DNA from 3 places in the Rhizobium sp. AG855 genome. Region 2 is predicted to be linked to each of the others. Evidence: predicted binding sites of a transcription regulator. Region 2 holds the regulator's gene; each other region holds the start of a gene.
The links. The regulator PhoB, encoded in region 2, activates phosphate uptake and scavenging genes when phosphate is short. The targets are predictions, from matches to a motif close to TGTCATNNANCTGTCAT.

Region 1 (7,185 bases), on a different contig from region 2:
CGAGGAAGAGGTAGTTGATCTTTTCCGTCACGTGGTCGGAGAATTCGTTGGCGATCGAGAAGCCGAGGCGGTGCGCCGTGCCATCTTCGCCGATGATGTAGTAGCCAGCCATTTCGGGCTCTTCGCCGCCATCGAGCGCGAAGGAGGGCGAGACAAGATCTTCGCCGGGAGCTACCGCGTTGAAGCCGTTGCCCTTGTAGAACCATTCCGGCTGAACGCCGATTTCACCGGGCTTCGGCTTGCCGCCTTCGATGCCCATGCGGAACATCTTCATGGAGTCGCTCATGCCGGCCGTGTCGGCATGCATGCTGTCACGTGCCGAGGCGGATCCGGTGTGGGTCAGGCCCGTGCCGGTCAGATACATATGAGCTGCGTCTGGATGACGGACCGGGCAATCGAGCTTGCCGTCTGCGACGAGCGCCAGAAGGTCGACGGCTTCGCCGGCGCCCTGCTTTTCGATCAGGTCTGCTACCGTCGTTCCAGCAGCAATCGCTGCCTTGGCGAGATCGTAGGTGGTGTTGTAACCGGGGACAAGGCGCGCGGCCTCACCCTGGCGGCAAATGACGCCGCCAGTCTTCAATTGCGAGAGAAACATAAGCCTATCCTCAGACTGCTTTGTTCTTGTTGTAAACGTCGAAGAAGACAGCAGCCAAAAGCACAAGGCCCTTGATGAGCTGCTGGTAGTCGATGCCGATACCCATGATCGACATGCCGTTGTTCATGACACCCATGATGAAGGCGCCGATGACCGCACCGGTGATCTTGCCAACGCCGCCGGACGCCGAGGCACCGCCGATAAAGCAGGCCGCGATAACATCGAGCTCGAAGCCGACGCCAGCCTTCGGGGTTGCCGAATTGAGGCGAGCGGCGATGATCATGCCAGCCAGTGCAGCAAGGACGCCCATGTTGACGAAAGTGAGGAAGACCAGGCGCTCGGTGTTGATACCGGAAAGCTTGGCTGCCTTTTCGTTGCCGCCGAGTGCGTAGATGCGGCGGCCGATGGTCGTGCGGGTCGTGACGAAGGAGTAGAGTGCGATCAGAACGCCCATGACGACCAGAACGTTCGGCAGGCCGCGATACGTGGCGAGCTGATAGCCGAGGAAGATCGCGACGGCGCTGATGATGCCCATCTGGACGACGAAGAAGACGAAAGGCTCGTTCTCGCTGCCATGTTCATCGTTCAGTCGGCGGTTCTTCATGCCGGAATAAATGGCCAGTGCAACGAGAGCGATCACTGCAATGATCGCAACATGGTTTGCGATACCCGAGACGGCAGGATCAGTCAGCGGCAGGAAGTCCGGGATGAAGCCGGTCGACAGCAGCGTGAATTCCTTCGGAAAGGGGCCGATCGGGCGGCCGCCGAGCGCCACATAAGTGAGGCCGCGGAAGACGAGCATACCGGCCAGCGTCACGATGAAGGACGGGATTTTCTGATAGGCGACCCAGTAACCCTGGGCCGCGCCCATGGCGGCGCCGAGAACCAGACACAGGGGCACAACCAGTGCGAAATGCCAGCCCCATTTGACCAGCATGATCGCCGAGATGCCGCCGATGAAGGCGACGATCGAGCCGACCGAAAGGTCGATATGGCCCGCCACGATAATCAGCAGCATGCCCAGCGCCATGATGACGATGAACGAGTTCTGAAGCACGAGGTTCGTGATATTGACCGGACGGAACAGGACGCCGTCGGTCAGCACCTGAAACAGCAGCATGATGACGACCAGCGCCAGCAACAGGCCGTATTCACGGATGTTCTTTCGCAGGTATTCACCCACGGAGACCTTGGGGGTTTCGGTTCTTGTATCGATGGCCATTAGTGTTTCTCCCCAGAGCGCATGATGGCACGCATGATGGACTCTTGGCTTGCTTCTTCCTTGGACAGTTCGGCCACGATGCGCCCTTCGTTCATGACGTAGATGCGATCGCAGGTGCCGAGCAGTTCGGGCATCTCCGAGGAGATCATCAGGATGCCCTTACCTTCGGCGGCAAGCTGGTTGATGATGGTGTAGATTTCGAACTTGGCGCCGACATCGATGCCGCGTGTCGGTTCGTCGAGAATGAGAACTTCCGGATTGGTGAACAGCCATTTCGACAGAACGACTTTCTGCTGGTTGCCGCCCGAAAGGTTGACTGCTTCCTGATAGATTGAATGCGACCGGATACGCAGCTTCTGACGATAGTCGGTCGCGACCTTGGCTTCCTTGCGGTCGTCGATGACGGCACCGTTGGAAACACCGGCCAGATTGGCCAGCGTGGTGTTTTCCTTGATGTTGTTCTGTAGGACGAGGCCGAGATGCTTACGGTCTTCCGTCACATAGGCGAGGCCTGCGTCGATCGCCTTGGGGATGGTCGACACGTCGACGGGTTTGCCGTTCATCCGCACTTCACCGGTGATCTTGTGACCCCAGGACTTGCCGAAGACGCTCATGGCGGTTTCGGTGCGGCCAGCACCCATCAGACCCGCGATGCCCACGACTTCACCTGCACGCACGTTGAACGATACGTCATGCAGGAACTGGCGGTCGCGGTGGTTCTGGTGGAAGACATTCCAGTTCTTCACTTCCAGAAGAACGTCGCCGATCTTCGGGTCGCGTGGCGGATAGCGGTCTTCCATGTCACGGCCGACCATGCCCTTGATGATCCGGTCTTCCGTGATCTCCTGGGTATGACAGTCGAGGGTCTCGACGGTGCCGCCATCGCGCAGGATGGTAATCTGGTCAGCAACCTTGCGAATTTCGTTGAGCTTGTGGGAGATGATGATCGATGTCATGCCCTGCTTGCGGAACTCCATCAGCAGGGTGAGCAGGGCATCCGAATCCGTTTCATTGAGCGAAGCGGTCGGCTCGTCGAGAATGAGAAGGCGGACCTTCTTCGACAGCGCTTTGGCGATTTCGACCAGCTGCTGCTTGCCGACGCCGATATCGGTGATGCGGGTGGAGGGGCTATCCTTCAGACCCACCTTCGCCAGCAGCTCTTTCGTCCGCGCAAAGGTCTGAGGCCACTGAATGACGCCGCTGTTGGCGATTTCGTTGCCGAGGAAGATGTTTTCGGCAATCGATAGGAGCGGCACGAGGGCCAGTTCCTGGTGAATGATGATGATGCCAAGCTCTTCGCTGTCGGAAATCGTGCTGAAGCGGCGCACTTCGCCATCATAGAAGATGTCGCCGTCATAGGTTCCGGCCGGGTAGACGCCGCTGAGTACCTTCATCAGGGTTGACTTGCCGGCTCCGTTTTCGCCGACGAGCGCGTGGATTTCGCCCTCGCGCACCTTGAAGCTGACATTGTCCAGCGCTTTCACGCCCGGAAATGTCTTTGTGATGCCGCGCATCTCGAGAATGATGTTGTCCATGGGCAGAATTCCGGCAGCCATTGGCGACACAGGTCAAGCCAAAGGCGCGAGCTCCTTCAATGCGTATAGAAAATGGGCCCGCGATAACTCGCGGACCCGAGAGTGACCCGAAGGATTACTTGTCGATCTGGTCGGCCGTGTAGTAGCCGGCGCCGACGAGAACGTCCTTGGCATTGGCCTTGTCAACGGCGACAGGCTTCAGCAGGTAGGACGGAACGACCTTCACACCGTTGTTGTAGGTCTTTTCGTCGTTGATCTCAGGGGTCTTGCCGCCCATGATCGCATCAACCATCGAAACGGCAACCTTTGCCAGTTCGCGGGTGTCCTTGAACACGGTCGAGTACTGTTCGTCAGCCAGGATCGACTTGACGGAGGGCAGCTCGGCGTCCTGACCGGTCACGACCGGCATGGTCATGTCGCCAGAACCGTAGCCAACGCCCTTCAGAGCCGACAGGATGCCGATGGACAGGCCGTCATAAGGAGACAGGGCGCCATGCAGCTTGTCTTCGGTGTAGGTCGAGGACAGGAGGTTCTCCATGCGGGCCTGGGCGACGGTGCCGTCCCAACGCAGGGTGCCGACCTGATCCATGCCCATCTGTCCCGACTTGATGACGATCTCACCGCTGTCGATCAGGGGCTGCAGGACCGACATTGCGCCATCGTAGAAGAAGAAGGCGTTGTTGTCGTCCGGCGAACCGCCGAAGAGTTCAACGTTCCAGGGCTTGGTGTCCGGGAACTTGGCCTTGAGGCCTTCTACGAGGCTGGTGGCCTGGAGAACGCCGACCTGGAAGTTGTCGAAGGTGGCGTAGTAGTCGACGTTGCCCGAATCACGGATCAGGCGGTCATATGCGATGACCTTAACGCCGGCATCAGCAGCCTTCTGCAGGATGTCGGACAGGGTCGTGCCGTCGATGGCGCCGATGACGAGAACCTTGGCACCCTTGGTGACCATGTTTTCGATCTGGGCGAGCTGGTTCGGAATGTCGTCGTCAGCGAACTGCAGGTCCGGCGTATAGCCAGCTTCCTTGAACAGCTTTTCCATGGTCTCGCCGTCGGAGATCCAGCGGGTCGACGTCTTGGTCGGCATCGAGATGCCGACAACGCCCTTGTCCTGTGCATAGGCGAAGGGTGTAAAGGATGCGATACCGATTGCAAAAGATGCAATCAGGGCTCCAAGTTTCTTCATGGTAACCTCCCTGGTCATACCGTGCGAGGCCAAGCTCCTCCTGGCACTCGCTGAAAAACAAGAACGAGCGGCTGACGCAGCAGCCCCCAGCTCCGTTGGGACTCTTATCGCGCCCCATATACCGATCAAATGAATATTTTGACTTTCTGCATACCGTGGTTGATATATCGTTCATGGCAGAGAACCACATTTACAGATTGCAGCCCAAGCACTTCAGCCTCGTCAGCTCGATTGCCGAGCTTGGACAATTAAGTCTTGCAGCTCAATCACTTGCTCTCACGCAGCCTGCAGCTTCCCGCATGTTGGGCGAGATCGAGCGGTATGTCGGTTCTCCGATCTTCGTGCGGACGCCGAAAGGCATGGAGCCGACCGCAGTCGGCAGTGCGCTGATCCGGCGAGCACAAAACGTGCTGGAGGAAATACGCGAAGCAGCGCGGGAGGTGGACGCGATTCGCCGAGGCTTGACGGGCAAGGTGCGCGTTGGTGCGGTGACCGGCGGTGCCGTTGGCTATGTCGTGCCAGCGATCAAGGCGCTGAAGGCGGAAGCTGCCACCGTCGATATTCATGTCGACGTGGCCTCCAGCAGCGAGATGATCCGCGACCTCTTGTCGGGGCAGTACGATTTCGTACTCGGACGTATCCCGCCGGGGATTGATGCACGCCAGTTCCATGTCGAGGGTGCGACGATGGAAGAAGTCGAAATCGTCGTTCACCGCACGCATCCTCTGGCCAACGTCGATCGTCTCAACGTTTCCGACATGGCACATTTTCCCTGGGTGATGCAGGCGCCGGGCACTCCATTGCGTCACGCCGTGGAGAGTGTGTTCATCGAGGAAGGCGCGCCCATTCCACGCAACATCGTCAATACGACGTCCCTTCTGGTGATGATCGCCATGCTCGCTTCGTCCAACGCGATCGCGCCGATGTCGCGTGAAGTCTCGGATCTTCTCTGTCGGCAGACGCCAGTCGGTGACCTTTGCACGCTCAAGCTCGATACGCCGATCGTGGTCACGCCCTACCACCTGATCACGGTGAACGGTAAGCGCCTGTCACCAATTGCGGCCCGGCTCCGGGATCTCTTGCTGAGCCGGTTCCTCAACCGCGGACGTTGAGCATAACGGGTGCGCCCGTGGCTCACGAAAGGCTCGCAAGCTTGCAATTTTGGCTATGTCAGGCACACTGTCATCTGTCCGTCATGAATGAAAGCTCGAGGAGCATTGATGACCGAGCAGACCGAAGGGCAGCGCCATGAAGTCGATGGTGCCGACAAGAGCCCGGCGAGCGTTGTCGACCTGGGAATATATCGACAGTCTCTCGATCCACTCCCCGTCACCTTTCATCGCCGCGAACTGGATGCAATCCTTTGGATTTACGGCCGCATGGTCGGGGAAGGCGATTGGCGGGACTACGCGATTGACCACCTGAAGGACAAGGCGGTCTTCTCCGTCTTCAAGCGCGCCGGCGAATTTCCGCTTTACCGGATCGAGAAAAATCCGAAGCTAGCTGCCAAGCAGGGGGCATTTTCAGTGGTCGCCACCGACGGACGAATCTTGAAACGTGGACATGACCTGAAGCAGGTTCTCAAGGTCTTCGACAAGAGCCTGAAAGCCCTCGACTAACCGTCAGGCAAGTGTTCCGGGATAGCTCGATAGGTCCGGCTTGGTGGCCTGGGCTTCGCCGAGCGGTCGTTGCATGAAGATGGTGTCCAGCCATTGCCCATGCTTGAAGCCCGTGCCATCGAGTCGTCCGGCGAATGTGAAGCCGCAGGAGCGGTGGACCGCGACCGAGGCTTCGCTCGCACCTCCGACGACGGCGACCATCTGGCGAAAACCGAGCGCTTCGCAGCGCGCCACGAGTCCCTCCAGGAGCGCCTTGCCGACACCAAGGCCACGCGCCTTTTCAGCCACGTAAATCGAATCCTCGACCAGCCAGCGATAGGCCGGCCTCGTGCGAAAGGCTGATGCATAGGCATAACCGAGAAGCGTGCCAGCTTCGTCTATAGCGGCCAAATAGGGATAGCCTTTGGCGGTAATCGCTGTGAAACGGCCCGTCATCTCAGCGAGATTTGGTGGATCAAGTTCGTAACTCGCCGTCCCCGTCAGCACGGCATCCTTATAGATGGCCGTGACTGAAGGAAGGTCTTCGAGTGTCAAGTCGCGGATAGCGAGGACCATGCAATGCTCCGAGCAGAAACGCCTTCTTGTTCCATGGGTGGGAAATCCGGGCAAGCCCGCGAAATGTCATGGGGACAGGCGGATAGCACGCCGGGTCGCTTCCAATCGCTCCTGGGTTCGCGATTTCGTCACCGGCGTTCCTCGCGCGGCTTGACTCGCCGCAAAAACCTTGTAATCCCTCGCCGCGAAGAGGAATTCGGTTCATGCACGCTTTCGGGCAACCCTTCGCGGTCTCAAACCACCTGCAGCACGCCGCTGCCGGTGGCGCATGCATTTCTCTCGCATCCACGACCAAGGCCAAAACGACGACGAAAACCGTCTGACGTCTTCGGCCACCGCTCTCTCCCCGGCACGGCCGGGGACAAGGAAGGTTGCGCACCCGTCGCAGTCCTCCTCCTCACCATCCGCGGAGAGACAGAAAGAGAGCATTGACATGGGTTTCAAGATTGCAGTCGTAGGCGCCACCGGCAATG
Region 2 (7,185 bases):
TGCCGCTCGCCATGCCGGGCATCCTGACCGGCGCGATCATCGGCCTGGCCCGTGCGCTCGGCGAAACCGCACCGCTGCTCCTGATCGGCATGGTCGCCTTCGTCAAGGAATTCCCCTCCGGTCCGCCGGACGGGTTCTTCCAGCCCGCTTCGGCTCTGCCGGTGCAGGTCTACAACTGGACCCAGCGCGGTGACCCGGCTTTCGTGGAGCGCGCCTCCGGCGCCATCATCGTCCTCCTGGTCTTCCTGATCCTGATGAACCTGGTAGCAATCATTCTTCGTCGCCGCTTTGAGCGTCGTTGGTAAGGGGGTGTATGATGATGAACAATCTCTCGACAAAGATGACGACGACGAAAGCGCCAATCATGACTGAATCCAAGATCACCGCACGCGACGTGCAGGTTTACTACGGTGAGAAGCAGGCCCTGCGGGATGTGAACATCGAGATCCGTCCGCGCTCTGTGACCGCCTTCATCGGCCCGTCGGGCTGTGGCAAGTCGACCTTCCTGCGCTGCATCAACCGGATGAACGACACGATCGCGAGCTGCCGCGTCGAGGGCAACATCCTGATCGATGCGGAGAACATCTACGACACCAAGGTCGACCCGGTGCAGCTCCGCGCCAAGGTCGGCATGGTCTTCCAGAAGCCGAACCCGTTCCCGAAGTCGATCTACGAAAACGTCGCCTACGGCCCGCGTATCCACGGTCTGGCCAAGAACAAGGCCGATCTCGACGAGATCGTCTCGACCGCGCTGCAGAAGGCCGGCCTCTGGAACGAAGTCAAGGATCGCCTGGATGCCGCCGGCACCGGTCTGTCCGGTGGTCAGCAGCAGCGCCTGTGCATCGCACGTGCGGTTGCCGTCAGCCCGGAAGTCATCCTGATGGACGAGCCCTGTTCGGCGCTCGACCCGATCGCGACCGCCAAGGTCGAGGAACTGATCCACGAACTGCGCGAGAACTACACGATCGTCATCGTCACGCACTCGATGCAGCAGGCTGCCCGCGTCTCCCAGCGCACGGCCATGTTCCACCTGGGCGAGCTCGTCGAAGAAAACGACACCGACAAGATGTTCACCAACCCGGACGACCAGCGCACGCAGGACTACATCATGGGCCGCTTCGGCTGAGTTTTCTCGGTCACATCAGGCTCTCTTCAACATCAAGGATTAGGCTATGGCTTCCTCACACATCTATTCGGCCTTCGACGAGGAACTGAAATTTCTGATGCGCCGCATCTCCGAGATGGGCGGTCTTGCGGAGCAGATGGTCGCTGAAAGCGTACGTTCGTTGGTCAATTCCGACGCAGCACTCGCCCAGAAGGTCATCTCCGACGACGTCGTCATGGACGCGATGGAAAAGGAAATCGGCGAAAAGGCCGTTGTCACCATCGCCAAGCGCCAGCCGGTCGCATCGGATCTTCGTGAAATCATCGGTGCCCTTCGCATCGCCGCCGACCTTGAGCGCGTCGGCGATCTCGGCAAGAGCAATTCGAAGCGTGTCGTTGCCATCCAGGCAACGGGCGTGCCGCGCAAGCTCGCCCGTGGCCTCGAACATCTCTCCGACCTGGCACTCGCCCAGCTCAAGGAAGTGCTCGACGTCTACACGACTCGCTCTGCCGAGAAGGCGAAGTCGATCCGTGACCGCGACGAGGAGATCGATGCGATCTACACCTCGCTGTTCCGCGAACTGTTGACCTACATGATGGAAGATCCGCGCAACATCACCAGCTGCACGCATCTTCTGTTCTGCGCCAAGAACATCGAGCGCATCGGCGACCACGCAACGAACATCGCCGAGACGATCTATTACATGACCACCGGTGCGGTTCCCGAAGGCGAACGCCCGAAGGAAGACCTGACGTCTTCCGTCGGCGCGATCAACGAATGAGCCGTGGCCGCAGCGAGGTAATGGTTTGATGCAGCCGAAAATTGCCGTCGTCGAAGACGAGGAGGCGCTGAGCGTGCTCCTGCGTTACAATCTGGAGTCGGAAGGATACGAGGTCGAGACGATCTTGCGCGGCGACGAGGCCGAGATCCGTCTGCAGGAACGGGTGCCGGACCTGCTGATCCTCGACTGGATGCTCCCGGGCGTTTCCGGCATCGAGCTCTGCCGGCGCCTGCGCGTTCGTCCGGAGACCGAGCGCCTGCCGATCATCATGCTGACGGCGCGTGGCGAGGAAAGCGAGCGGGTACGCGGTCTGGCGACGGGTGCGGACGACTATGTCGTCAAGCCGTTCTCGACGCCGGAACTGATGGCCCGTGTCAAGGCGATGCTGCGACGGGCAAAGCCCGAAGTGCTGTCGAGCGTCCTGCGTTGCGGCGACATCGAGCTTGATCGCGAAACCCATCGCGTTCATCGCAAGAGCCGCGAAGTTCGCCTCGGCCCGACCGAGTTCCGCCTTCTCGAGTTCCTCATGACATCGCCCGGTCGCGTCTTCTCTCGCTCGCAGCTGCTGGATGGCGTCTGGGGCCACGATATCTATGTCGATGAACGCACCGTCGACGTGCATGTCGGGCGTCTGCGCAAGGCTCTGAACTTCTCCAACATGCAGGATGTCATCCGCACCGTTCGCGGCGCGGGCTACTCCATGGAAGCATGATTTGCCCGGAAGGATATGTGTTCGGAGGGCTCCCACCGGCTGAGACATCAGGGCTTTGCGAATAAAGTGCTGTTTGATCAGCGCGTTGCGAAACGTTCGCGGTAAAAAGAGGGCGTGATACTCAACCGCTTCTGGAAAACCCTGTGAAGCGTATCCAAGCTGCCGAAACCGGATCGTTCTGCAATTCGTGCAAGCGGCCAATCCGAGCTTTCCAGCAGTAGCTTCGCTCGATCGATCCGGATGGTTTCGACGAACTGCGCAGGCGTCGTTCCGGTCTGCTTGCGGAAGGCGCGCGAAAAGCTGCGTTCGCTCATTCCGCATCGCGCCGCGAGGGCCGGGCCCGAGAAGTCGCCAACCGGATTCCCGATGATATCGTGGAGGAGCGATCGCAAGCGAGGCGCCACGTCGCTTTGGATGGCAAGGCTGCTGCTGAACTGCGACTGCCCTCCTGGGCGCCGCATGAAAAGAACCATCTGACGGGCCACAGCCAGAGCAACTTTGTGGCCGAAATCGGCTTCGATCATCGACAGCGAAAGGTCGATGCCTGCGGTGATGCCTGCTGATGTGAAAACGGGCGGATCCGCGACGAAGATTGCATCTGGTTCGACGACAGCCTGTGGGCAGAGTTTTTCGAGCAGTGCGACCGAAGCCCAATGAGTGGTCGCCCTCTTGCCATTAAGATAGCCGCCGGCGGCCAATACAAAGGCTCCGGTACAGACGCTGGCCAGACGACGGGTTGCCGAGATCCGAGTGGACAGCCAAGGCAGCAGGTCCGAGTTGAAAATCAGATCGCGAAGCGCGTCTTCGCTGCCTCCGGGAACGATGATCGTGTCCAGGTCGGAGGGGAGATCCCGCAAGGCGATCGCTCCCCCCAGACTCAGGCCAGTCAGGCCACTGCAGGATACCGGCCCGCCCAAGGGAGATGCGAGGATGATTTCGTAGGATTGCCCGGCATCCGTCAGATGCTGGTTGGCAATCGCAAACGCTTCCATCGGCCCGACGACATCCAGTGCCTGGACACCATCATAGCCAATAAACGCAATCTTCCGGTGTGAAGAGACGCCCATCATCATTGGCTCAAATTGCGATATGTTTGACATTTTGGCCAGCCCTCCACACCGGTAATCTGCGTCTGGAAAGCAATCCGGAGATGACTGTGATCAGACCAGGCCTTATCCTTGCGACGCTCGCATTGAGTTGCATCTTGGCGGGAGCGACATTGTCGTCACAATCCGCTCCAGAAGTTTCTGGCGTGGAAGTGCCTCAACCCAAAGCCGGGCGGCTGCGCCCTCTTGTTGCAATCGTGGCTGATAATGCCGGGACGGAGACGACGGACCTCATCGTCCCCTATGGTGTCTTGAAGGAAGCTGACGTGGCCGACGTCATCATCGTTTCCAGCAAACCTGGTCCTGTGACGTTGATGCCGGCGCTCACCATTGAGGCAGACATGACGATCGCGGAATTCGACAGGCGTTACCGGCAAGGAGCCGACATCGTCGTCATCCCCGCCCTGCATGACAGCGAAAATGAAGCGATCGTCGAATGGGTTTCGCGGCAATACAGAAGCCGGGCCTTCATCATGTCGATATGTGAAGGCGCCTGGGTCGCTGCCAAGGCCGGTATTCTCGATGGGCGACAGGCCACCACGCACTGGTATGCGATGGACAAAATCGCAGCTCGATATCCCAAAGCGGTCTGGGTGCAAAACAAGCGATATGTGGTCGATCAGAACGTCATGACGACGACCGGCGTCACGGCCTCCCTCCCGGCCAGCCTCGCACTTGTCGAAGGCATCGCCGATGAGCGTACCGCAAGTGCGACGGCTGCGCATTTCGGGGTAACGGCTCTCGGACCGCTGGCATGGAGCCCCGAACACGATAGCGCCTCTTTCCACGTGACAAGCGGCAGGATTGGCTTGATCATGTGGAACTATCTGGCCTTCTGGCGACATCAAACCCTGGACGTTGCAGTCTTTCCCGGTGTCAACGAGGTCGCACTTGCGCTTGTATCCGACGCCTGGTCGAGAACCTATCGTTCGAAGGTCGTCGCGACCTCCTCTGCCGCTTCGGTTCGTACGCATTACGGCCTTCATCTCATTTCGGACCGAACTCCCGCCGGTGAGGCAGCCATTACCATATTAGATGAACCGGCTTTGGGGCAGTTTGACCAGGCGCTTGACGACATCGAGAAGCGTTATGGAAAACGAACAAAGGACGTCGTGGCACTTCAACTCGAATACGAAAAATGAAGGCTCGACCCAACGAAGTTCGTCTTCTCTGCAAAGGCAAAAGGCCTTTAGACCATGTCCGTTGAGCAGAGAATGAGCTTGGGCAGATTTCTTCATGTCTCAAAGGCGAAACGAAAACGGGCCCCGAAGGGCCCGTCCGGTATTCGATGCGTCTGCTATCAGCGTGCGGCCTTGCGGCGTTCGCTGACCGGCTGGTAGGCGAGCTTCGCGTGATAGGTGCAATAGGGCGAAGCGTCGCTGATTTCGCAGCCGCAGAAATGGAAGTCGTCCTTCATCGGATCGCCGATCGGCCACTTGCAGGTGCGTTCCGTCAGTTCCGTCAGCGCCAGGCGGCGCGAGATCGGCACGACAACGTTGAGCGGACGGCTGACTTCGATCTCCTGGAAGGCGTCGACTTCGACTTCTTCCTTGAGCATGGTGGCGCCGGCAGCACGGGTCACGGTGCGGGTGGTTGCAGCTGCCGGGCGCGCCTGAAAATTCGCCGGGCGCTGGGTCGTCGCAGTGCGCTTGGCAGGACGGGCAGAAGAGGAGCTGCCGCCGGCTTTCGCACGACCAGGCAGGTTCAGTCGGTGCACCTTGCCGATGACGGCATTTCGGCTCACGCCGCCCAGTTGTGCTGCAATCTGGCTCGCGCTCAGGCCTTCGGCCCAGAGACGCTTGAGTTTTTCAACCCGCTCATCAGTCCAATTCATGCCATACTTCTCCGCCGCTCGCGTGTGTCATGGCAGAATCCGTCACCGTTGCTTCGAACGAATTCGAAACAAAACCGCCTCGTAACTGTCGGTGATCACTTCCGCCGCATGCAATCTCTTAATGAAATTTAACCTAGTGGCAGGCCGACTCTGTGACAAGAGTCGCAGGAATCATCTGGAATCGATTTCGTGGTTTTCCCCAACTTGCTTCCCGAGTGAGTCAAGTATGCAACAGGTGGAATCTGCCATGGGACTCGCGTGGCGTCGCCGGCTGGGTCGCACGGCCAAAACGGAGTTTTCCGCAAGTTTCGTTGACATTGCAGGGTTAAATGCAGATAGTGCCCACGCCGCCGCAAGGCGGCATTTTTAATTGTCGAAAGCCCATCGAGGCTGAATTCCCGCAGCAGCAGCGGGGCTCCAGAAGGATGACGAACGCCATGGCCGAAGCAACGCCCCTCTACCAGACCTACAATCGGGCGCCACTGCGTTTCGAGCGAGGCGAGGGCGTGTGGCTGGAGACCGAGAGCGGCGAGCGTTACCTCGATTTCGCAGCCGGCGTTGCCGTGACCTCCGTCGGCCACGGTCACCCGCATGTGGTGGGCGCTCTGAAGGATCAGGCGGACAAGGTCTGGCATCTGTCGAACCTCTACGAGGTTCCGGGGCAGGAGACGCTTGCCCGCCGCCTGACGGAAGCAACGTTCGCCGATCGCGTCTTCTTCACGAATTCCGGTGCGGAGGCGCTGGAATGCGCCATCAAGACCGCGCGCCGCTACCATTTTGCCAAGGGGCACCCGGAGAAGTTCCATATCATCACGATGGAAGGCGCCTTCCACGGCCGCACCATCGCAACGATCGCAGCCGGCGGACAGGAAAAATATCTGGAAGGGTTCGGGCCGAAGGCGCCGGGCTTCGACCAGGTGCCCTTCGGTGATCTCGATGCCGTCAAGGCTGCCATCACGGAAGCGACGGCCGGCATCCTTGTCGAGCCGGTGCAGGGTGAGGGCGGTATCCGGCCGATCCCCGTCGAGATGCTGAAGGCCCTGCGGTCCATTTGCGATGAGCACGGACTGCTCCTGATCCTCGACGAAGTCCAGTGCGGCGTCGGCCGTACCGGCAAGCTCTTTGCCCATGAATGGGCCGGCATCACGCCCGATCTCATGGCCGTGGCCAAGGGTATCGGCGGCGGCTTCCCGCTTGGCGCCTGCCTGGCAACGGAAGACGCGGCCTATGGCATGAAACCCGGAACCCATGGTTCGACCTATGGCGGCAATCCGCTTGCCATGGCAGTCGGCAATGCCGTTCTGGACGTCGTGATGGCCGAAGGCTTCCTCGACCACGTTCGCGACGTCGCCCTCGTCTTCCGCCAAGGCCTGGCGTCACTCGGTGATCGTTATCCCGATGTCATCGAGGAGGTGCGCGGCGAGGGCCTGATGCTTGGCATGAAGGCCAAGGTGCCAAACACCGAACTCCTGATGGCCATGCGCGACGAGCATCTGCTCGGCGTACCCGCCGGCGACAACGTGATCCGCCTGCTGCCGCCGCTGACCGTCACCGCTGCCGAAGCCCGTGAGGGCATCGCCCGCATCGAGCGCGCCGCCGAACACATCAGGGCCAAGGCCGCCGCAACCGCGTAAGTGCAAGACAGGT
Region 3 (7,185 bases), 2.4 Mb from region 2:
GCCCGGCGGTTCTTGAAAAACTCGCCGTTGAACTTCTTCACCTTCTCGCGGATCGTCGCGGTAAAGCCGCCTTCGTCCATCGCCTTCCACAGATCGCCCATCATGCCGGGGAAGATTTCCGGCTTTTGCGCGCAGTCTTCCAGCAACCCCTTGAAGCTGTCTTTGGGCAGAAGCTCGACATCCTCGGCGAACATGGTGAAGAGCGTGCGCATCAGGAACATCGCAACCTCTTCGGTCTGGTGCCCCTGCTCCTCCAGAGCCTTGGACACCTTGGCAATGCGGGTCGCGATCTCGCGCGTCACCTTGGCGGCGTGGCGGGTCGGGTCGAGCGACAGGGGATCGGTCCAGATCGCTTTCAGCCGGGCGCGTACGTTTTCATCGCGCAGCTCCTCCAGATAGATGCGGAAGGAGCGGCGGTCGGGGAACTGGTCATAGGCCTTTCCGTCGCGGCGGAAATTGGCATAGACCTCGATCGCGTGGCCGACATCGACAACCAGCACGAAGGGCGGCGGCTCGTGAGAGGTCGGCAGCAGGCGCACATAGTTTTCGGCCTGCGCACGGGCATTCATCATCAGCACGTCCCAGGCGCGGTTGGCGCTCTGGCGGCGGCCGCGCGGGGTGCTTTCCAGGCCAGGCAGCTGGGGTGTCTCCGGCAGCTTCTTGTCGCCCGACAGTCGGCTCTGCTTGGCCTCCAGAACGAAGCAGTCTCGCTTGTAGAGGTCGATCCGCTTCTGCGAATTCGCGCCGTCGCGGCCGGTCTCCTTCACCGCCCGCTCGAAGACGTAGTCGTTGTCCTCATGGGCGGCAGAGGCCGGTTCGGGGTGGGGCAGCTCCAGGAGATCGCAGAGTTCGGTGAGGAAAAGCGCGTAATTCGCCCGTTCCTGGCCGCCCTCCTGCCCCTGCCAGCGCGTGATGAACGCCTCGACCCCTGCTTGCACGGTCACGATTCCCTCGTCTTTTTGTCGCTCGCCGGATCATAGCCGTCGCGGGTCAAGACGCAACGGGTTCAGCCGAACAGATCGGCCAGGAGATAGAAGGTGGCGGAGATCAGGGCTGCGGCGGGGAGGGTGACGATCCAGGCGATGACGATGTTGCCGGCGAGGCCCCAGCGCACGGCGGTTGCGCGCCTTGCTGCGCCCACGCCGACGATGGCGCCGGTGATCGTATGGGTGGTCGAAACCGGGATGCCGAGCCAGGTGGCGGCAAACAGGGTGATCGCGCCGCCGGTTTCCGCGCAGAAACCCTGCATCGGATTGAGCCTGGTGATCTTCGAGCCCATGGTGTGGACGATGCGCCAGCCGCCGAACAGCGTGCCAAGCGCCATGGCCGACTGGCAGGAGATCACCACCCAGAAGGGCACGTGGAATTCCGGGCCGAGATAACCCTGGCTGAAGAGCAGGACGGCGATGATGCCCATGGTCTTCTGTGCGTCATTGCCGCCATGGCCGAGCGAATAGAGCGAGGCGGAGATGAACTGCAGCACGCGGAAGGTGTTGTCGACGGCAAAGGGCGTCTGGCGGACGAAGACCCAGGAGACGATCAGCACGAGGACGAGCGCGAGCAGAAAGCCGATCATCGGCGAGAGGAAAATCGCCAGCACCGTTTTCGACAACCCGGCAAAGACGATGGCGCTGAAGCCGACCTTGGCGAGGCCTGCACCCACCAGGCCGCCGACCAGGGCATGCGAGGAGGAGGAGGGGATGCCGAAGATCCAGGTGACGATGTTCCAGATGATCGCACCCATCAGGGCGGCGAAGATCACTGCCGGCGAGACGATGGCCGGATCGATGATGCCCTTGCCGAGCGTTTCGGCGACATGCAGGCCGAAGAAGAGGAAGGCGATGAAATTGAAGAAGGCCGCCCAGGCGACGGCGAATTGCGGTTTGAGCACCCGCGTCGACACGATCGTCGCGATCGAATTGGCGGCATCGTGCAGGCCGTTCAGGAAGTCGAAGAAGAGCGCGATGCCGATCAGGGCGACGAGCAGCGGGAACGCAAGCGTCGCTTCCATCAGACGTTCTCGATCACGATGCCGCTGATCTCGTTGGCGACGTCCTCGAAGCGGTCGAGGACCTTTTCGAGTTCGCCGTAGATTTCCGTGCCGATGAGATAGGCCATGGCATTGCCGCTGTCGCGATGGGTGCGGTAGAGCGCCTTCAGGCCTTCGTCATGCAGTTCGTCCGAGCGACCCTCGACACGGGTCACGTCTTCGGCGATCTGCGTCAGGCGCTGGTGGTTCTGGCCGATCTTGTCGAGCAGCGGAACCGCCTCGGCAATCAGGTGGGCCGCTTCGACGATGGCTCGACCCATTTCCTGCATGCGCGGATCGAAGCTCGTCTGTTCGTAGAGGCGGACGGTCTTCACCGTCTTGTGCATCATGTCGATGGCATCGTCCATCGACTGGATCAGGTCCTTGATGTCACCCCGGTCGAAGGGGGTGATGAAGCTGCGGCGCACGGCCTGCAACACCTCGCGGGTGATGTCGTCGGCCTCATTCTCAAGGGCGACGATCCTTTTGCAATTGCCCTCGATGTCCTGGCCCTGCAACAGGGCGCCGAGCGCTTCGGCCGCGCCGACCACGGTCTTGGCATGGGCGGCGAACATGTCGAAGAAACGATCTTCACGGGGAAGCATTTTACGAAACAGGCTGAGCATCGGGTTCCGGACCTTTTCACGGAAATGTCATGCGGCTGTCATAAAAGGGCGACGGGACAAAGGAAACCGCCGGGCGGGCCGGAATTGCCGGATTTTTCGCATTGCCTGGGGATGAGTTATAAAAAAAAGGCGACCGTTGCCGGCCGCCTTCTTCATTCTCGATGTTGACGTCTTATTCCGCGGCGACGGTCTTGCCGCCTTCCCACTTGTAGACGGCGAAGCTCTGCGAGGTCAGGTCGCCGGTCTCGCCATAGGTCAGCTTGCCGATGGCGGTCGGGATTTCCGAGCCGTCCTTCAGGGCCGTTGCCACGGCTTCGGCATCGTCGGCGCTGCCGGCCTTGGTGATGCCGGCGGCGATCACTTCGACAGCGGCATAGGCGTTGAGCGTGAAGGCTTCGGCCGGCACGTTCTTCGCCTGGAGCGCGGCGACGGCGGCCTTGCTGTCTTCGTTCTTCAGCGCGTCGGCGGCGTTGGTGAAGATCGTGCCTTCGGCAGCGTCGCCGCCGATCGTCACATATTCGTTGTTCGACAGGCCATCACCGGCGATCAGCTGGGCCTTCAGGCCAGCATCCTGCATCTGGCGCACCAGAAGGCCGGCTTCCGGGTGGTAGCCGCCGAAATAGATGACTTCGACGCCTTCCGACTTCAGACGGGTGACGAGCGCGCCGAAATCCTTTTCGCCTGCGGTCAGGGAGTCGCGGAAGACTTCCGTGACGCCGCCGGCATTGAGCGCGGTCTTGAAGGCATCGGCAAGGCCCTTGCCGTACTGGCCCTTGTCGTCGAGGATGGCGATCTTCTTGTCCTTGTAGGAGGCGAGAACCAGCTGTGCGGCGACATCGGCCTGCTGGTCGTCACGGCCGCAGGTGCGGAAGACGGTGGTCAGGCCGCGGGCGGTGAGGTCGGGCGCGGTGGCGGTCGGGGTGACCATCAGCACGCCGTTTTCGGCCAGAACGCTGGAGGCGGGAACGGCAACACCTGACGTGACCGGGCCAACGACGAAATGCACGCCTTCTCCGACGAGCTGGTTGGCGGCGGAAACGCCCTGCTTCGGTTCGGCGGCATCGTCGGCAATCTTCAGGCTCAGCTGTTCGCCGTTGACGCCGCCCTTCTTGTTGATTTCCTCAACGGCGGTTTCGGCGCCGTTCTTGATCTGCGCGCCAACGGCGGCGAGCGGGCCGGTCAGCGGCGCCATCAGGCCGAGCACGATTTCGGCGCGGGCGGCTGGTGCGGTGGCGATCAGCGCGGCAAGGGCCGCACTGGCGAGAAGTTGAAATTTCATGTCCGTCTCCTTGGGTCTGCGCGACCGATCTCTGCCGGTTTTGACGCCATCAGGGTTCTTTTGTTGCTCCCCATGATTGCTTTAGACAAAAACGGAGTGCGGCAAAAGCCCTGACGGCATGGTGCGCGAAGACGCCACAGCTTTCTCGGAGCGGATTGGAAACCGGCGATGGCGGCCGTGTCTCAGACGGTCAGGATGCGGCCGCCGACGCCGTCTTCTGCCTCGAAGCCGGCCTTGGCGGCTGCGGCATCCTGCTCTCGGCGGAGCGCCAGTTCCGCCATGGCGATCTGCTGCAGTTCGAAGAGATCATTGCTGATCTGGGCACGGCGGGCGGCGAGGCGTGCTTCATCGGCCCGGGCCGCAGAAGCGGCGGCCGGTTCTGGCTGAGCAGGGGTGAAATTGGCGGATGCGTCTTTACCGAACATGCGCTTGAAGAGGTCGACCACGGAAATCCTCCCGGGACCTGACCCGGACAAGTCGCTCCAGACCTGATGTCGGAAGCGGAAAGGGCCGGGTGTGCTACCGTCGTCGGTCTTACCCTCGCGGTCATCTGCGCCGGGATCGAACGTGCGATTCCCTTGAGAATACGGGATGGCCGGAGGCGGAACAAGCGCAGGCGGGTCGGCGTGGTCAGCTTCGCGCAAGCTTCGGCAAACGAAAGGCGGCCACAGGGGCCGCCTTTTGTCTTCACTGGGAGAAAATCTCAGATGTTGTTCATCAGCACCTTGCGCAGCTTGTCGAAGAGCTCGTCAATCTGCTCGGTCGTGATGATCAGCGGCGGCGAAAGGGCGATGATGTCGCCGGTCGTGCGGATCAGCAGGCCGTCATTGTAGGCGTTGAGGAAGGCGTTGAAGGCGCGCTTCGTCGGCTCGCCGTCAATCGGTTTCAGTTCGATCGCGCCGATCAGGCCGAGATTTCGGATGTCGATGACATTCGGGCAATCCCGGAGTGAATGCAGCTTCTCTTCCCAATAGGGGGCGATCTCGGCGGCGCGGGTCAGCAGGCCCTCTTCCTTGTAGGTGTCGAGAGTGCCGAGGGCCGCGGCAGAGGCGATCGGGTTGCCGGAATAGGTATAGCCGTGGAAGAACTCGATCATGTGTTCCGGGCCGGTCATGAAGGCGTCGTGGATCTCCGCGGTGACGAAGACCGCACCCATCGGGATGACGCCGTTGGTCAGGCCCTTGGCCGTCGTGATGATATCAGGCTTCACGTCGAAATACTGGGCCGCAAAAGGGGCGCCCAGGCGACCGAAACCGGTGATGACTTCGTCGAAGATCAGCAGGATGCCGTGTTTGGTGCAGAGTTCGCGCAGGCGCTGCAGATAACCCTTCGGCGGGATGAGCACGCCGGTCGAGCCGGCGACGGGTTCGACGATGACGGCGGCGATGGTCGAGGCGTCATGCAGGGTGACGATGCGCTCCAGCTCGTCGGCGAGGTCTCCGCCATGCTCCGGCATGCCCTTGGAGAAGGCGTTCTTGCCCGGCAGATGGGTGTGCGGCATGTGGTCGACGCCAGTCAGAAGCGTGCCGAACATCTTGCGGTTGGAGACGATGCCGCCGACCGAGATGCCGCCGAAATTGACGCCGTGATAACCGCGCTCGCGGCCGATCAGGCGGGTGCGGGATCCTTGTCCCTTCACGCGCTGATAGGCCAGCGCCACCTTCAGCGCCGTCTCGACCGATTCCGAGCCGGAATTCGTGTAAAGCACATGCGCCATGTTGTCGGGCGCCAGATCGATCAGGCGGTTCGCCAGTTCAAACGCCTTGGGATGGCCGAGCTGGAAGGCCGGCGCATAGTCGAGTTCGCCGGCCTGCTCGCGGATCGCTTCGGTGATCTTCGGGCGGCAGTGGCCGGCGTTCACACACCAGAGACCGGCGGTGCCGTCGAGCACCTGGCGGCCGTCATGGGTGGTGTAGTGCATGTCCTTGGCGCCGACGAAGAGACGCGGCTCCTTCTTGTACTGGCGGTTCGCGGTGAACGGCATCCAGAAGGCGCGCAGGTCGTTCGGCGTGGAATTCAGGCGGTTAGACATCGTGTTCTCCATGGCCCTTTTGGTCGCGGGCGGCCATTCTCCCGGCCATCGGCGCGTCTGCCGCGGCTGTCGTTGCGTCGTCACGTTAGCAGGGCATGAAGCGCGGTCAAGCCACTGCCGGGGTGGCATCAACAAAGGTCATGGATCTGGCAATTTGCGTGATGATGCGGGTAGGGAAGCGGATGCACCTGAAGCGTCCCGACTGGCGTTCGCGGCGTGATCCGTCGTCGCCCGGTCCACGCATGCGGTCGCGCGTTCCGCTAATCCAGATGTCAGCTTAACATGGCAAATTGCGCGGTGCTTGCGGCGAAGGAGCGCGGTGTTGCTCTCTGCTCTCTGTCGCTCCTGACAAAAAGCCCCGGAGCGGTTTGCTTCCGGGGCTTCTGTTCACGGTCGGTGTGTCTGTCGTTGCGCTGCGCTTCCGTCATGCCCCGGCTGACAAAACCAGCGGGTTCACTCGTCCCGAGGCCAATGGCATCGGGTCTTGGCAGCGCTGTCATCAGGCGGCAGTTTTGCTCGCGGCAACGGGTGGGCAGTAGATGCTTTCGAGCGTCGAGAGGATCTTGATGACCGATTCCGAGGTCGAGGAGTAGTAGATCGTCTGGGCGTCGCGGCGGGTCTTGACCAGCTTCTGCGCGCGCAGCTTGGACAGGTGCTGCGACAGGGCGGACTGGCTCAGGCCGACCTGGGCTGCCAGAACGCCAACCGGAACTTCACCCTCGACAAGGCTGCAAAGGATCATGAGGCGCTTCGGGTTTGCCATGGCGGACAGTAAGCCTGCGGCGACGGTGGATTGTTCGGACAATGCTCTTGTTTTCATCGGTTCAACTTTCCTTGGGCGAGCGCCTTGGGGGAGGGGCAATCGTAAAATCGGTGCCTTAGATATGTCATTAAGTCTATCAACGAGAATAAAATTGTATATGCCTAAATTTAAGGTACCGTGTATTCTGTTTTAGGTAATACTAATTCTAAATCCTGCTTTTTTGTGACGGGCGTCACAAATTCATGGCGAATGAGCATGTCCTTGAAAATTAAGTCTATTCCCTGAGAATCTATGCCGCAGACGGTCCATTTACCATCCGGCGCATGGTAAATTTCGGTGGCGATCCGAGAGGCGATGGCCGGTTTAGACCCCCCTAAATCTCGTATAAGGCTTTCCTGATCCTCCCAGAAATTATCGATAGGAATCGGTATGAGAAAGTCGTCCCTGCCCAAATGA

Region 1: DFO46_RS17970 (DUF2794 domain-containing protein) is a predicted target of PhoB. The motif match lies at 5,719-5,735, and genes of this name have one in related genera.
Region 3: DFO46_RS04055 (DUF47 domain-containing protein) is a predicted target of PhoB. The motif match lies at 2,681-2,697, and genes of this name have one in related genera.

Annotation. Positions count from the first base shown of each region.
Region 1 is NZ_RAQG01000004.1:226,302-233,486, forward strand. Features, by position in the region: gene araD1 (AraD1 family protein) at 1-595, opposite strand, end outside; gene mmsB (multiple monosaccharide ABC transporter permease) at 606-1,817, opposite strand; gene mmsA (multiple monosaccharide ABC transporter ATP-binding protein) at 1,817-3,352, opposite strand; gene chvE (multiple monosaccharide ABC transporter substrate-binding protein) at 3,468-4,538, opposite strand; gene DFO46_RS17965 (LysR family transcriptional regulator) at 4,712-5,650, shown strand; gene DFO46_RS17970 (DUF2794 domain-containing protein) at 5,759-6,157, shown strand; gene DFO46_RS17975 (GNAT family N-acetyltransferase) at 6,161-6,712, opposite strand; gene DFO46_RS17980 (aspartate-semialdehyde dehydrogenase) at 7,146-7,185, shown strand, end outside.
Region 2 is NZ_RAQG01000003.1:3,182,427-3,189,611, reverse strand. Features, by position in the region: gene pstA (phosphate ABC transporter permease PstA) at 1-305, shown strand, start outside; gene pstB (phosphate ABC transporter ATP-binding protein PstB) at 365-1,126, shown strand; gene phoU (phosphate signaling complex protein PhoU) at 1,173-1,886, shown strand; gene phoB (phosphate regulon transcriptional regulator PhoB) at 1,915-2,598, shown strand; gene DFO46_RS15670 (helix-turn-helix domain-containing protein) at 2,676-3,698, opposite strand; gene DFO46_RS15665 (DJ-1/PfpI family protein) at 3,671-4,846, shown strand; gene DFO46_RS15660 (GcrA family cell cycle regulator) at 5,005-5,538, opposite strand; gene DFO46_RS15655 (aspartate aminotransferase family protein) at 5,976-7,172, shown strand.
Region 3 is NZ_RAQG01000003.1:832,014-839,198, forward strand. Features, by position in the region: gene DFO46_RS04045 (DNA methyltransferase) at 1-944, opposite strand, end outside; gene DFO46_RS04050 (inorganic phosphate transporter) at 1,007-2,011, opposite strand; gene DFO46_RS04055 (DUF47 domain-containing protein) at 2,011-2,655, opposite strand; gene DFO46_RS04060 (branched-chain amino acid ABC transporter substrate-binding protein) at 2,828-3,934, opposite strand; gene DFO46_RS04065 (hypothetical protein) at 4,117-4,380, opposite strand; gene DFO46_RS04070 (aspartate aminotransferase family protein) at 4,638-5,966, opposite strand; gene DFO46_RS04080 (metalloregulator ArsR/SmtB family transcription factor) at 6,466-6,786, opposite strand; gene DFO46_RS04085 (pyridoxamine 5'-phosphate oxidase family protein) at 6,897-7,185, opposite strand, start outside.